Regions from separate parts of the Pseudoalteromonas sp. c7(2019) genome, predicted to be linked through region 2. Evidence: predicted binding sites of a transcription regulator. Region 2 holds the regulator's gene; the other holds the start of a gene.
What was found. Region 2 encodes FliA, which starts transcription of late flagellar genes. Its sites were predicted from a motif close to CTAAAGNTNNNNNNNNNNNNGCCGATA; they were not measured.

Region 1: the regulator FliA is predicted to act here: its motif matches at 2,814-2,840, upstream of GQR38_RS03835 (DUF4402 domain-containing protein).

What each region holds. Positions count from the first base shown of each region.
Region 1 covers NZ_WTKS01000003.1:28,826-36,629, reverse strand. The annotation lists gene galU (UTP--glucose-1-phosphate uridylyltransferase GalU) at 1-467, shown strand, start outside; gene GQR38_RS03845 (SPOR domain-containing protein) at 1,171-1,854, shown strand; gene GQR38_RS03840 (SPOR domain-containing protein) at 2,226-2,780, shown strand; gene GQR38_RS03835 (DUF4402 domain-containing protein) at 2,896-3,498, shown strand; gene GQR38_RS03830 (DUF4402 domain-containing protein) at 3,502-3,984, shown strand; gene GQR38_RS03825 (fimbria/pilus periplasmic chaperone) at 3,994-4,824, shown strand; gene GQR38_RS03820 (MSCRAMM family adhesin SdrC) at 4,811-7,756, shown strand; gene GQR38_RS03815 (SPOR domain-containing protein) at 7,767-7,804, shown strand, end outside.
Region 2 covers NZ_WTKS01000016.1:72,263-80,066, forward strand. The annotation lists gene GQR38_RS16490 (chemotaxis protein CheA) at 1-947, opposite strand, end outside; gene GQR38_RS16495 (protein phosphatase CheZ) at 963-1,736, opposite strand; gene cheY (chemotaxis response regulator CheY) at 1,754-2,137, opposite strand; gene GQR38_RS16505 (RNA polymerase sigma factor FliA) at 2,178-2,888, opposite strand; gene GQR38_RS16510 (MinD/ParA family protein) at 2,915-3,775, opposite strand; gene flhF (flagellar biosynthesis protein FlhF) at 3,768-5,249, opposite strand; gene flhA (flagellar biosynthesis protein FlhA) at 5,271-7,382, opposite strand; gene flhB (flagellar biosynthesis protein FlhB) at 7,455-7,804, opposite strand, start outside.

The DNA of each region.
Region 1 (7,804 bases), on a different contig from region 2:
ATCTTAAAAAAGATAACTTAGCAGAAATGATCGCTAATTTTGAGAAAACCAAGCACAGCCAAATTATGGTAGAACCAGTACCAATGGCACAAGTTAACCAGTTTGGTGTGGTTGATTTAGGTGATGTTGACTTAAAGCAAGGTGAAAGCTCGCCAATTCTTAATATGGTAGAAAAGCCGCCAGTAGATGAAGCTCCATCAAACTTAGCTGTAGTGGGTCGATACGTATTAAGCGAAAATATCTGGCCGTTACTTGCAAAAACTCCGCAAGGTGCAGGCGACGAAATTCAATTAACTGACGCAATTGCGATGTTAATGGAACACGAAAAAGTAGATGCATACGCTATAAAAGGCCGTAGCCACGATTGTGGAAGTAAAATTGGTTACTTAAAAGCAACGATTGAATTTGCACTTCGTCGCGATGAATTTGCCGATGAATTGAAATCATTTATTAAAAAATTGATTTAACAGTTAACGTAAAACATGAAAGGCGCCTATATCGGCGCCTTTTTTTATGAGTTTTATCAGGGCCTGTTTATCTTTCGAGGTTAAATTTACAGCAGGCTGTTTGGTATTTAGGCAAGGCAGAGCCTATGTAGTGTGGTTATTCCCCATAAATAGGCGATAACGTAGCATAAATGCCAAACATGCGCTGCCCGGAGGGTTCTGCCTCGGGGCAATTTACTCTTTGTTGCCTACATGGATGTAGGTAAGGGGCGTGAGCAGGACGCGGAAGCTTTACTCGGTTTTTACTTATTCTTACATGGATGTAAGCCAGTAGAATAACGCAGGAGCAGTTACCGAGCCCACTAGGTTACAAACCTCGCGCCGCGATTAAATGGCCCCTAGATTGAACAAATTTTAATCCTGAAAGGTCAACAGGCCCTAGAATAAAATAAGAAAAGGAATAGCTCTAAAATAAAAGTTTTTAAGTCATTACAGACATATTGTTATTTATGTTGTAAAGTTTGTGTTAATTGGCATTGAATTTGTATTAAATAATGCTCTCAAGGAAGGGGTGGAGTATGCAGCGTTGTGTTTTACGAAATACTGACAAGCATGCGAAGAGCTAAGTTTTATAGCTCACAGCTTAAATAAAGTTAAACGCTTTCTTGTGAGAATGTTTAACTGAAATGTAGTGTAAAAACACTGCTTTCAGGACAACTAATACATGTTTATATATAAAAAAAATAACATTGGGCTTTTACTTAGCTTGCTAATGCTTTTATTTGGTACAGCATGCAGCGTCTCGCCTGAAATAAAAACCATTGATGAACAACCTCAAAGTAACTCGCCTGACTACGTATCAATTACAGCCCTTGAACTTGCACAGCTAAAAGATGCCGCAATGCAGTGGCAACAAGCTCGTGAAGGCATAGAGCGAATTTTAAGATTAGAAAAAGAAATAACTTACCTCGTAAATCATATCGATATTATAAACAGCAAAGCTATTGCGCAGTCTAATCAAGGGTATAGCAGCAAGTCTGTACGCTCACCACGAAACACACGTAATGTTAAATCACGCCAACAAGTTAAACAAAATTACAGTAATAAAAAACAAACTGTAAAATTAAATAAGCCTAAACATGTATTTGCTTTACAGGTAGCTTCGGTTGACTCAGAGCAAGGTGTGGCTAAAGCATGGCAAGAGCTAAATACTAAAGCAGCGCCGTTGTTTAGAGACAAAATATTGACTAACGTAGAAACCGCCAAAATAAACGACAAAATGTTTTACAGGCTAAAACTTGGCTCTTACCAAAACTTTAAAAATGCAAAAGCAGACTGTGACGTATTCAAGTTATATAAACTCGATTGCATAGTAAGTAACTACACCGATAAGCCAGTAAAGCTGTAGCGCACAGCATGTAATATCAATCTACAATAATACCTAATCAATTTGAAGGATTAGACCTGACGCTAACTTCGCTAATAATTTTTGATATACGACGGCATGTATGCCGGAGTTAGAGCAATGCAGCAACAATTAGTGATACCAACTAAATGATGAAATTTTGCCTTGTTATCGATATGGCTTTTCTTACCTCAAAATAAACTACTTAATTAAAAAGTTGCTATAAAGTGGCGCAAAATTTGCTTTGATTTATTATCTTGGTTAGTAGAGTGCATTTTGCAATGCGGTATTTTAAGTCTTGTCATTTAATATCAGTTTTATTCTTATCTTTTTATTTATATGGATGTAGCAGCGCAACTGTAAATAACGAGAGCGTGCAGCATTCTTTAATTACTGATAAACAAGTAAAAGAGTATGTTTCGCAGTGGCACTTACAGCAAGAAAGCATTGGTCGTTTAACTGCTATGGAAGATGATTTACAGCTGTTAATTATGGCGTTATCGTCTCGAAGTGAATTAACTGAAAACCCTCCTTTACTCATGCAAAGTAAAACCGATATCACCTATGGTAATCAGCCTTCACAGAATTTGGAACCGACGGCACTAAATAACACTCCCGAAGTAAAAACACCAAACTTACAAAATTCAGAACTCACCTTAACAGATGAAACTAAAATTGGAGCACAGCTTGGTTGGTATTTAAAGCCAGAGCTTGTTAAAGCAAGAGTCGAAAGGCTTAAGCAATTATACCCCAGTGCATTTACTCAATTTAATTTTACTATGTTTGAACGTAAAAATAATAATATGACTTTGTATGGATTACGTGTAGGTCCATTTAAAAACGATGCTCAAGTAAGTGCGTTTTGTTATTTAGCTAATCAGCTTGATCAAGTATGTAATATTGCTGCTTTTGTCGGAAAACCAATATAATTAATAAATTAGGCCTTTTAAACTTATATAGTATTAAAGTATTTGTACTAATAGTCGATACTAACTATAGTTGGGCAAATATTTGATAAAGCCCATTTTCTTATAAGGATTTAGCATGAAGTTTTATTTATCTGCATTAGCTGTAGCCACCGTGGTCAGCTCGTTTAGCACTTATGCTGCTACAGAGTCATTTGAAGCGAAAGTAACAGTACAAAATGCTGTAGTACTCACAAAAGATAACGATTTAAATTTTGGTACTATTCGTGCTATTTCAGATCCATCAGGCAATCTGCAAGCTACGCTTACAGTTCATCCTGATCCTGATGCAACTAATGTTACCTCGCAAGAAGACGCTGCTGGTAATGTGGCAACTATATCAATAATTGAAGGTGGTGAAGCGGGTGCTTTTAGTGTGTCAGATGTAGTACCAAATTCTATTTTAACCATTAGCGACCCAGTAAATACTTTAGTACAACCTTTAGCTGGTCAAGGGTTAAATGAACCTGATTTTACTGTAGGTACTTGGACTTACTTTATAACGAGCGGTACTAATGCTGGTGGATTATATACAAGTGCTACTCCCAACCTACAAGCTGGCGTTGATGGCGCTGTATCATTTAATATAGGCGCGACTCTTTCTACTTCATCAAACGCATCAAGTGTGGATTACCCTGATGGTGAGTATTCTGGTAGCTTTAATATTGAAGTGTCATATTAATTAGTGTTTAAACAAACAATGCGCTTTTTGTATGTTTCTGCTTGGCTTTCGTTAATGTTTAGCGAGCAAGCCTATAGCGCAAGCATACAACAAGAAGCGCTTAATTTTGGCACTTTAGTTATCCCTCAAAATAATACTTTAAGCTCTATAACCATTAGCTATGAAGGTGAAACAACCACATTTGGTAATATTTACGTATTAACTGAGGGTAATCCCGCAGAACTTTTATTTACCGATTTACCTCCCCTTACTCAAATATCGTTTAACAAAACGAGTGACTCTACATTGCAAAGTGAAGCGCTAGGAGCTAATAGTGCCAAGTTTTCGGTTGTATTAGTGGATTTACCAAGAACGCAAACTAGCGATGAGTTTGGAGAGCTTTTACTCAAAGTAGGTGGCCGTTTAATAACGACAGGGACTAGCCAAAGTTACTTAGATGGTAGTTTTATTACTGACACCCAATTAGAAATTACGATTGATTACTAAAGGAAAAACATGCTTTATAAAGTTGTAGTGCTGCTCGCACTGAGTGTATGTATTTTAGGAAAAAATGCATACGCAAATTTACTTATCTCTCCAACCCGTATTAGTTTTGATGAACGTCAACGAACCGCTAAAGTTATCGTAATTAATACGGGTGATGAATATCAAACATATCGTGTTTTATGGAGTGAGAAGCAAGCGCAACCTAGCGGTGGCTACATACAGTTGGCAGAGGTTACAAGCGAAAGTTTAAGTTCAATGGCACGTTTGTCACCAAAACAAATGCGTTTAGCACCTGGTGAAAAACAAACAGTAAAAATAGCAATACGTAAACCTAAAGGTCTAGCTTCTGGTGAGTACCGCTCTCATCTTCTATTTCAAGCATTGCCTGGTGAAAATACGAATAAAACAAGCTCAATAAAAGTTAATATGATTATGAGCTACAGCATTCCTATTTTGTTACGCAAAGACATGAAACAGCCAGAAGTTGCCATAGAGCAAGCTCAACTAGTGCTAAATGAAAGCAATCAACGTCCTCAGTTTTTATTGAATATAAAACGAGAAGGTAAGTTTAGTAGCTACGGTAAATTAAGTGCTTACTTTGTTGATAGTAATAACGAGCAAGTTAAAATTGCAGAAATTGGTAATTTAAGTATTTATCCAGAAGTAGATAATGCGTTTGTAACCCTTAGTTTATTTAGTGACAAAAATTTAGATAAAGCAGGAAAAATTATTTTTAAATATGAAGGCAGTCAAGAATATAAAGACCTTACATTTGCACAATACACTCTGCCTTTAACTTCACAATCACTTAATGTTTTAACAGTGAATGACGCTAAATAATTTATTGTATGCACTATTACTAAGCATAAGTAGTTTGCTTAGTAATAGTGTAATAGCTAATCCCAATTCTTCCGTAGGGGATGCTTTAACAACACTACGCGCAATTGAACTAAAGCTAACTAAGCCCGTTGAAGTAATTGATTATAAAAACAAAGAAAATCAGCAACAGCGAATCGCCACAGGCGAGTTATTAATACTTTCGCTTTATTTAAACTCATACTACTTAGGTGAAGTTGCAGCAATTAAAAGCGAGCAAAGTGTACAAGTTAGTTTAAGCGACTTATTTGATATTCTACAATTTGCAATGAATGTTGATGCTAGCAATCGAATTGCTCAAGGTGTTGGAGCAAATCAACAACCTCTTTCTCTAAATGCAGCGGTTACACCCGCTGTATTTACTAGTCCTACACAGAGCTACTTATTAGCAAAAAATCAAATTACCATTGAAGATGATATTTATGTAGATATTCAAAGTTTACATAATGCTTTAAATCTAGAGTTTAATATTGATTACCCAGATTTAGAATTACTTATAAGCTCAGATAGCCCCTTACCGGTTGAACAACAAAGATACAGACAGTCGCGCAACCTTAAATCACCTAACAAAAGATCGCCACCTACGCTGCCATGGAAAGCTAGCCCATATAAAGCGCTATCTTCTCCGGTTGCCGACTTACAACTAAATTTTACCGCGAGCGATGATAGACATTCTACGAACTATTCACTTTTAGGCACTCAAGACTTTGCGTATTTATCTGCAGAGTATTTTTTGTCTGGACGAAGTACTGACTTACTTACCAACTCTAGGTTAACGTTTACAAAGCAAAACTTAGACAAAGAAATAAAAAACGGCTTCATGCCTACTGAAATATCTTTTGGTGATGTTATCGCCACGCAAGTTGGTAATAGCTACAGTAGTCAGTATGCCCGAGGTGTTAAAGTTTCTAATAATGTAACCAATAGAAAAATAGTCAATAATCAAATTAACTTAAGCGGTGCTATACAGCCAGGTTGGGATGTAGAACTGTATCGTAATGAAATATTAATAGACCAGCAGCTTAGCCTCGCAGATGGGCGTTATATTTTTGATAATATAAACCTATTATTTGGAGCTAATAATTTTGAGCTTATTTTTTATGGGCCTCAAGGTCAAGTTGAGCGTAAAAGTGATTATTACTTTGTGGACGGAAATCAACTTAAGCAGGGGCAAGGTAACTATGAATTGTCGGTTACTGAACAAGGTAAGCAATTACTAAATAAAAATGTTTCAAGCTCGCAGGGGCAGGGTTGGCAAGTTGCGGGTAGATATGAGCAAGGGCTTACAGATAATATATCTGTATACACTGCTACATCAGGTCAAAAAAATACAGATGACGATCTACTTAAGTATGCATTTGGTACCAATATAAGCTTGTTTGACCGATTATTATTAAATGCGAATGTTGAAAAAAATAATAACAATGAACAAGAATTTGAATTTACAGCCCGAACTCAAATTGCCGAACAATCACTACTTTTTAGCGCTACAAATCGTACCGACGAACAGCAGCAAGATTTTAACAGCTACCAAATAAATTTAGCTGGTGGGCTAATGAATAATACCTATGGACGCCTTTCTTATCAAAATAACGTCCTATATGACGATAGTGATATTAGAGGGCGTTTTAAACAAGTACGCAACCAGTTCAACTACTCATACTCAGGATTTGCACTAAGTAACCAATTACTGTGGCAACAAGACGATAGCTCTAAGAGTACTTTTGGAACAACACGTTTTCAAAAGCGCTTTGGGAGAACCTACACAAGGTTTGGTATAGATTATAGTATATCGCCAGTAAGTGAGCTTGTTAGTTACGAGGCTGAGTTTAGCCGCAACTTGGGCCGAGATTTACAAGCGGAACTTACTTTAACTGATTCACTTCGTAATAATATTCAATCGGCCGAATTAGGGTTCAATTGGCAAAGCGACAAGTTTAGTTTAACGAGTAACTTAAACTACAACAGTAACGATGATTGGCGGCTCGGTATTTATAGTCGTTTTAGCTTAGGGTTTGATGTTGAACACAATACATATTTTGTCTCTAAGCGCAGCTTAACTAACACGGGTAGCTTAATGTTACGCGTATTCTTAGATCAAAATAATAACGGTATTATGGATGATGATGAGCACGGCGTTGCCGGCGTAAAAGTAAAAGGCGTTCACAATTATCGTCAAGCAATTACAGACGAACACGGCGTTGCGCTATTAACTTCAATGCCAGCAAATCGTACAACAGATATAATACTTGATAGAAATAGTTTTGAAGATCCGTTTTTAATATCAGCTAACGAGGGTTTTTCTATTACCCCAAGGGCTGGTTTTGTAGAGTATATGGACTTCGCATTAAATAATGCCAGTGAAGTGGAGGGAGTTGTTTATCAACAAAAAGGTGATACAACACAGATCCAACCCTTTGCAAATATAGCGCTGTTGAATGAGAAAGGGGATCAAGTTGCACAAACTCAAGCAGCATATGATGGCTATTATTTATTTACAGACCTTAAACCGGGGCAGTATAAAGCAGTAATTGATGATGAATATAAACAACGCAAGCAGCTAAAAAACACTCAAAATATAACAGTTAATTTATCGCCTCAAGGAGATGTAGTAATGGGCGTTGATTTAACGTTAAAGGCGCTCAGTGCAACAACTGGAAGCATTGCCAATGCAGGAAGTTTTAATTCGTTAAATATCTTAAAAATTTATTACCGTTTAATAGCACCACGAATAGAGCAGCAAGAAGCTTTTTATATGCATGATAAAGCTAAAAATAAATTTATTTTAGCCTTAGCGTACGCAACAAACAGTTCGCCAGAGATTATTTCTGTATGCGACTCAGTAAAAGCGCAAGGATTAAAGTGTGTTGTTGAAACACATAAAATACTCCATTAAAGGAATTAGGATGAAAAGAGTTCAATGTATATTTTTAATCAGTGCAAT
Region 2 (7,804 bases):
TTTACAGGCACACTCGCTTTTGCAGCTGGTTTAGCTGGGATATTGGGCTGTTTCACAGCTGGAGTGCTTTCTATTGATTTAGGTGCAGTGCCTTTACCATGAAGTTCATCAAGAAGCGCTTCAAATTCATCATCACTAATTTCATCATCTGATGAATTAGCAGTATTTGACGCTGGTTTAGCTGGTTCTACAGGTGCTTTAACTACACTACTTTGCTCAGGTGCTTTACTCGCAACCTCACCAAAACTGCCAACTCCATGTAACTCGTCTAATAAGCTGTCAAATTCATCATCAGTAATATCACCATTAAAATCACTACTACTTGCTACTGGCTTTTCAACTGCAGGACCTTGTCCTTTACCGTGTAGTTCATCAAGTAAGTTTTCAAATTCATCTTCAGTGATTTCGTTTATTTCAGCATCACTAACCGAAGGAGTTCCGCTAAACATTTCATCAAATGCAAATGGATCTTCCTCATCAGCTATTGGCGTATCAACTACTTCATCAAGAGGTTGTTCAACGTCAGTTTCTGAAGCGACTCCGTTAAGCTCGGCTTCTGTTGGAGGTAGGCCCAAAATGTGGAGGGTTTGAAGTAACTCAGGATCTGCTGGTTCTGGCTTATCCCTATTTTGGATAGTCGCGAACATTTCATTAATGGTGTCGAGCGCTTGTAAAATAACATCCATTAACTCTGAATTGACCGTTCGCACGCCTTGACGTAGTAAATCAAATACGTTTTCAGCGCCGTGGCAAGCATCAACAAGTTCTGTCATAGCTAAAAAGCCTGCACCACCTTTTACAGTGTGAAAGCCTCTAAATATGGCATTTAGTAACTCGGTATCTTCTGGATTATTTTCCAGTTCAACTAACTGTTCAGATAAAAGCTCTAGGATTTCTCCTGCCTCTACAAGAAAGTCTTGTAAAATATCTTCATCGACTTCAAACATGCAGTTACTCTCCTCTTAGAAGCCCAAACTTGATAAAAGATCATCGACTTCATCTTGATCAGATACAACATCATTACGCGATTCTTTATCAATAATAGGGCCTTCAGGACCTGCTAAAGTTTGTGTGGCAACTGGTTCTTTTATTTTTTGTTGTTCTACTTTATTCGCTGTGTTGTCACTGTCATCTTGTTCAGCAAACGCTGTTAAAAGATGAAGTAAGCTTTCTTCTACTTCTCTAACAAGTTCTATAACACGGCGAATAACTTGACCTGTTAAGTCTTGATAGTCTTGAGCCATTAGTACATTTGTCATTAAGCTTTGAAGCTCATCCGTTTTATGATGAGAGTTATTCATAAACTTATCGATACTATGGCAAAGTTGTTTAAACTCACCAAGCTCAATCTCCCGGCTCATTAAACGATCCCATGTCGGTTTGATATGAGATATTTCATCTGCAAGTTGCTGAGCTATAGGTAAACTAGCCTCAACAGCATCCATTGTTTTATTAGCCGCATTTTCTGTCATTTCTATAACATAATTAAGCCGCTTTTTAGCATCTGGAATCGCATCTGTCGTTATGTTAGTTAAGCGAGTATCAAGCTCAAAGCTTTTAAGTGCTTCGTGCAGTTGACGAGTCAACTTCCCAACTTCAGCAAATAATTTAGACTGCTCTTGCGAAGCTGTCTCTAAAATCAACTGATTAGCTTTATCTTGCTCATCGTTTTCTAAATAAATGACGAGTTGACGAGCTTGTTCTAACGTTATTTGAGGCGCAGCTGGTGCTGACATAAGCCTCTCCCCCATCATTAGCCTAAGCGTTCAAATACTTTTTCTAATTTAGTTTTTAATGTTCCAGCCGTAAATGGCTTAACAATATAACCATTAACGCCAGCTTGCGCTGCAGCTATTATTTGTTCTTTTTTAGCTTCTGCCGTTACCATCAATACAGGGATATGTTTTAACTTATCATCTGCACGAATTGCTCTTAAAAGGTCAATACCTTGCATTCCCGGCATATTCCAATCTGTAACCACAAAATCAAACACTTGATTTTGTAACATAGGCAAAGCTGTAGACCCGTCATCAGCTTCTTGAACGTTAGTGAAACCTAAGTCACGTAATAGGTTTTTTATAATTCGTCTCATCGTTGAAAAATCATCAACTACAAGAATTTTCATGTTTTTATCCAAAACATCCCCCAGTGAGGTATTAACCTTAGTTTACTTACTACTAGTTTATCCAGTCATTGATTTTAGCTTTAAGCTTAATCATCGCCTGACCATGTATCTGACTTACACGCGATTCGCTTACATCGAGTATATGTCCTATTTCTTTTAAATTCATTTCATCGTTATAGTATAAAGAAAGTACCATTGCATCACGCTCTGGTAATGACTTTATTGCATTTAGCAAAGACTCATTAAACCGATCATTTTTAACATTATTAAAAGGTTTGTCTAGCGCTAAATCTTGGCCTACGGGAGTAATAACATCCTCATCTACACCAAGGTCTTCTATGCCTAATACTTTACTAGTATTAACATCATTTAAAATATGATGGTACTCATTGAGTGAAATTTCAAGTTTTTCAGCAACTTCTGTATCTGTTGGTTCGCGATTCAGACTGCTTTCGAGCCCAGTAATTGCCTCTGCAACTTGTCGGCTTTTACGGTGTACTGAACGAGGAGCCCAATCACCACGGCGCATTTCATCAAGCATAGCCCCGCGAATACGAATACCGGCGAAGGTTTCAAAGCTTGCGCCTTTTGTTGCATCAAAGTTTTTTGAAGCTTCTATTAAACCTATCATTCCTGATTGAATTAAATCATCAAGCTGAACGCTAGGTGGTAATCGAGCAATTAGATGACATGCCACTTTTTTAACAAGTGATGCATGTTTCTCAACAATCACATTTAAGTTTTGTGTTGATTGATATCCCATAGCTCTATTCACCAATGTTGTCATAATTAGCCGTTTACTAGTTTCTCAATGAAAAACTCTAAATGCCCAGATGGTTGATTTGGTATTGGCCATTTAACTGCTTTTGTCGCCAGCGCTTTAAACGCGAGAGCGGCTGGCGAACTTGGAAAGAGCTCAACAATCACCTTTTGGCGACGTGTTGCTTTGCGCATATTTTCGTCATAAGGAACCGTTGCTACTAGCTCCATTGAAACATCTAAAAAGCGATCGGTAACTTTAGATAGTTTTGCAAACAATTCAGTGCCTTCACGCATGCTGCGGACCATATTGGCAACAATTTTGAACTTATAAACACCGTGCTCGCGGCTTAATACTTTAATAAGTGCGTAAGCATCGGTTATTGATGTTGGTTCATCGCACACTACAACCATTACATCTTGTGCTGCTCGTGAGAAGCTTAGCACCATGTCTGAAATACCAGCGGCTGTATCTACAATTAAAATATCAAATTCGGTATTCAATTCGCTAAATGCACGAATTAGCCCGGCATGCTCAGATGGCGATAATTCAACCATACTTTGCGAGCCCGATGTAGCGGGTACAATTTTAATACCAGCAGGCCCTTCAACTAAAATCTCGTCAAGCTCACATTCACCTGACAAAACGTGTGATAAATTGCGCTCTACACGTAAACCAAGCATCACATCACAGTTTGCTAAACCTAAGTCAGCATCCAGCACTAATACTCTATTACCTTGTTGCCCTAGTGCAATAGCGGTATTTAGAGAAACATTTGTTTTCCCTACCCCACCTTTACCACCGGTTACAGCGATAACTTTTACGCCGTTGTTATTGTTTTGACTCATTTTGCGCAGGCCGCTTGCTTGATCTAATACTGTGTTAATCATACATCCCTACTGTACTTGGCGCCACTGCTTGGTGCCTTGAATGTTGTGCTTTTGTTCTTTTTAAATATAACTGCTCAGCCTTTTTCACTAGTTTTTCAGCATTTGCAACACGAATATCTTCTGGCACTCGTTGACCGTTAGTAAGATACCCTATTGGAAGGCGATTTTGAATCGCAATACTAATTATCTCACCCAAACTTAATGATTCATCTAACTTAGTGAAAATACAACCACTTAACTGTACTTTTTTAAAGTGGCGTACTGTTTCTTGTAATACATTAATTTGTGCCGTCGCGCTTAGTACTAAGTAACTGCGAATATCCACACGTTGGTTACGCATTAACGTGTTTAACTGCTCAGTTAAACGTAAATCTCGCTGACTCATACCTGCTGTATCAATTAATACTAGACGTTTATTTCGTAAATGATATAAAACTTCAGCTAATTCATTAGCATCTTTAACTTGCTTTACACCACAACCAATAATACGGCCGTAAGTAGCAAGCTGTTCATATGCACCAATTCTGTATGTATCAGTGGTTATTAAGGCCACTTTATCAGCGCCATATTTTTGTGCGCCTAAAGCTGCAAGCTTAGCAACTGTTGTTGTTTTACCAACACCTGTTGGACCCACTAACGCATATACACCACCTTGGCGAAGTATTTCATTATTGGTTGTTTGCATTTGATCTTCGACCATCGTTAACAATGCTTTCCAACCTTGCTTACGAGATACATCATCAGGTACAAAACATGCCATTTGTTGCGCGACTTCTTTATCAATACCCATACCGACTAAGCGGTCAACCATGCAAGCGCGTGTTGGATCGCGACGCGCCATATCTTGCTGCATTAAGCCCGATACTTGATGCTCAAGCAATTGACGAATTGCGTTCATTTCTTCACGCATTGTTGTCATTTCTTCGCTTTCATTATTGGGTGTTTGTTGGCGAGCAGTTACTGGACTATCTAAATCATCAAAGTCGCTGTCTAAATCATCAAAACCTAAGCTATCCGCTTGAGTTTGTGGACGAACTGGCGCTGCATTTTCAGGAGCAAACATATTTTTAGTACGCTGTTCCATAACTGGTTCTTGATAGTTATCGGTAGTATCAATACCTGATTGTGAAAACATTGATGCAAGTTCAGGGGAGCGAGGACGCGGTGATTGGCGCTCTAATAAAGCCTGTAGGCTGTCAGCCACTTTTGCTTGCGGCTCTGGTTTGGCACGCTGAGGCTCTGGTTTTACAAAATTATGCATACTTTGCTGTGGTGCTTGAGCACGCGGCTCTGCAGTACGTTGTGGTTGCGCTGCTACTTTAGGGGCTGCTTTGTCATAATCAACTGCCGCTACAATTTCTACACCGTTAGCCAGCTTCTTATTTGACATAATAACCGCATCAACACCTAATTCATCTTTAACTTCTTTAAGTGCTGTGCGCATATCTTTAGCAAAAAAACGTTTAATTTTCATGATTCAACCCCTGTTAAAATCTTATTGTTGGCCTACAGAGCTAACAATCTTGATCTGTCTTTCGTCTGGTACCTCTTGATAAGACATCACTCTCAATCCTGGAATGGTGTACTTAACAAAACGAGATAACACAGTGCGTAACATTCCTGACGTTAGCAATATAGAAGGTTCACCGGCCATTTCTTGATTTTGATGCGCTTGTGTCAATGACACTTGAAGTCGCTCTGCAAGTCCAGGCTCAATACCGGCACCTTCATCGCCTGCATTTTGTAATGACTGATGCAACATCTGTTCCAACTCAGGTGCCAAGGTTATGACAGGGATTTCTGATGACATACCAACCGCATCTTGAACAATTAACCTACGCAGAGAAATACGCACTGCAGCCGTTAATACATCAGGGTCTTGGCTACGCGGACCATACTCAACAAGGGTTTGAACAATTGAGCGCATATCGCGAATAGCTACACCTTCATTCAATAAATTTTGCAGTACTTTTACAATTGCAGTTAATGGCAACACGTCAGGTACTAGTCCTTCTACTAAGCGAGGATGGCTTTTAGCAAGCATATCAAGCAGGTTTTGAACTTCTTCATGCCCTAGTAACAACGCCGCACTGTTAGTTAATAACTGGCTAATATGAGTGGCAACTACAGTTGCTGAATCTACAACGGTATAACCTAGTGATTGCGCTTCATCTTTTTGATCAGGCTTGATCCATACTGCATCAAGGCCAAACGCAGGATCTTTGGTTTCAACCCCTTTAATTGGGCCAAATACTTGCCCTGGGTTAATTGCTAGCTCGTCGCCATGTTTAAGTTCGCTTTCACCGGTTGAAACACCCATTAGCGTTATTCTGTAAGCATTAGGGTCAAGCTCTAAATTATCGCGAATATGAACAGGTGGTACTAAAAAACCAAGCTCTTGAGAAAGCTTTTTACGTACACCTTTAATACGATTAAGTAGCTCACCACCTTGTGATTGGTCCACTAACGGAATTAATCTATAACCTACTTCTAGGCCAATTACGTCAACCTGTTGAACATCATCCCAACCAAGTTCTTTTTGCTCTTGTTTATTGGCAATACCTGTTGCAGCGCTTCCGCCACTGGCGGCCTCTTCGGCTTCTGCTGCAGCGGCTTTTAGCTTAGTTTGCTGTGTGTAGTAAGCTAAATAACCCAATAACGCACCTAAACTTAAAAAAGCAAAATGCGGCATACCAGGCACTAAACCCATGATGATCAAAATACCTGAAGCAATAAAGAGTGATTTTTCGTTACCTAGTTGTTTCTTAAATTGGTCACCCATATTGAGCGACTCATTTTGACGTGTTACAACAATCGCGGTACCAATTGAAAGCAGTAAAGAAGGAAGTTGAGCAACTAAGCCATCACCAATGGTAAGTAATGTATATACTTCCATTGCGTTGCCAAAACTCAAATTATGTTGAATCATACCGACAAATAAACCACCAACAATATTGATGATTAATATAACAATACCTGCAATGGCATCGCCTTTTACAAATTTACTCGCACCATCCATTGAGCCGTAAAAATCAGCTTCGCGAGTTACTTCCTCGCGGCGGTCACGCGCTTGCTCAGCACTGATAAAACCAGCGTTTAAATCGGCGTCAATTGCCATTTGTTTACCCGGCATTGCGTCAAGGGTGAAACGTGCAGATACCTCAGAAATACGCCCAGCACCTTTAGTAATTACCACAAAGTTAATAATGATCAGAATTAAAAATACGACCAAACCAACAGCGTAGTTACCACCAATAACTACGGAGCCAAACGCTTCAATTACCTTCCCAGCAGAATCCCCACCGTTATGACCCTCAAGTAATACAACTCGAGTGCTGGCAACATTAAGCGCTAAGCGCATAATCGTAGCGATTAGTAATACAGAGGGGAATATACCAAACTCAACCGGCTTCATCGTGTAAACAGTCACGAGTAAAACCACTAATGCGAGGGCAATATTAAACGAGAAAAGGATATCGAGTAAAAATGGCGGTAACGGTAAGATCACCATTCCCAAGGCAGCAAGCACAAGCAAAGGAGTACCTACCCCTTTGGCATAGTCTTTTTTGTCTCTGTTAAGTTGTTGTAATACCGCTTTAAAACTCATAATTCTACAATTTCAAAAAATTGACACTACGTAGAATTTGCAATAACTATTCCAAGTTACTAAGTTAACGGTTTAATACTTGTAGGCATCGGGGATTGGGAGCTTATTATTAAGTTTAGTTGGGCGTTTTCCGCGCCCTTTATTAAAGCGCTTAAGCTGAAATACATACGCTAAAACTTGCGCTACTGCAGTAAATAGCTGATCGGGTATTTGCTCTCCTACTTCAGCAGTATGATAAAGCGCTCGGGTCAACATGGGGGATTCTAAAATAGGTACTTCATTCCCTATTGCTACTTTTCTAATTTGCATCGCCATTTCATCGATACCCTTAGCAAGCACTATTGGCGCTCCTGCGCGCTCTGTATCGTATTTTAATGCTACTGAGTAGTGAGTTGGGTTTGTAACAATAACATCAGCGTCAG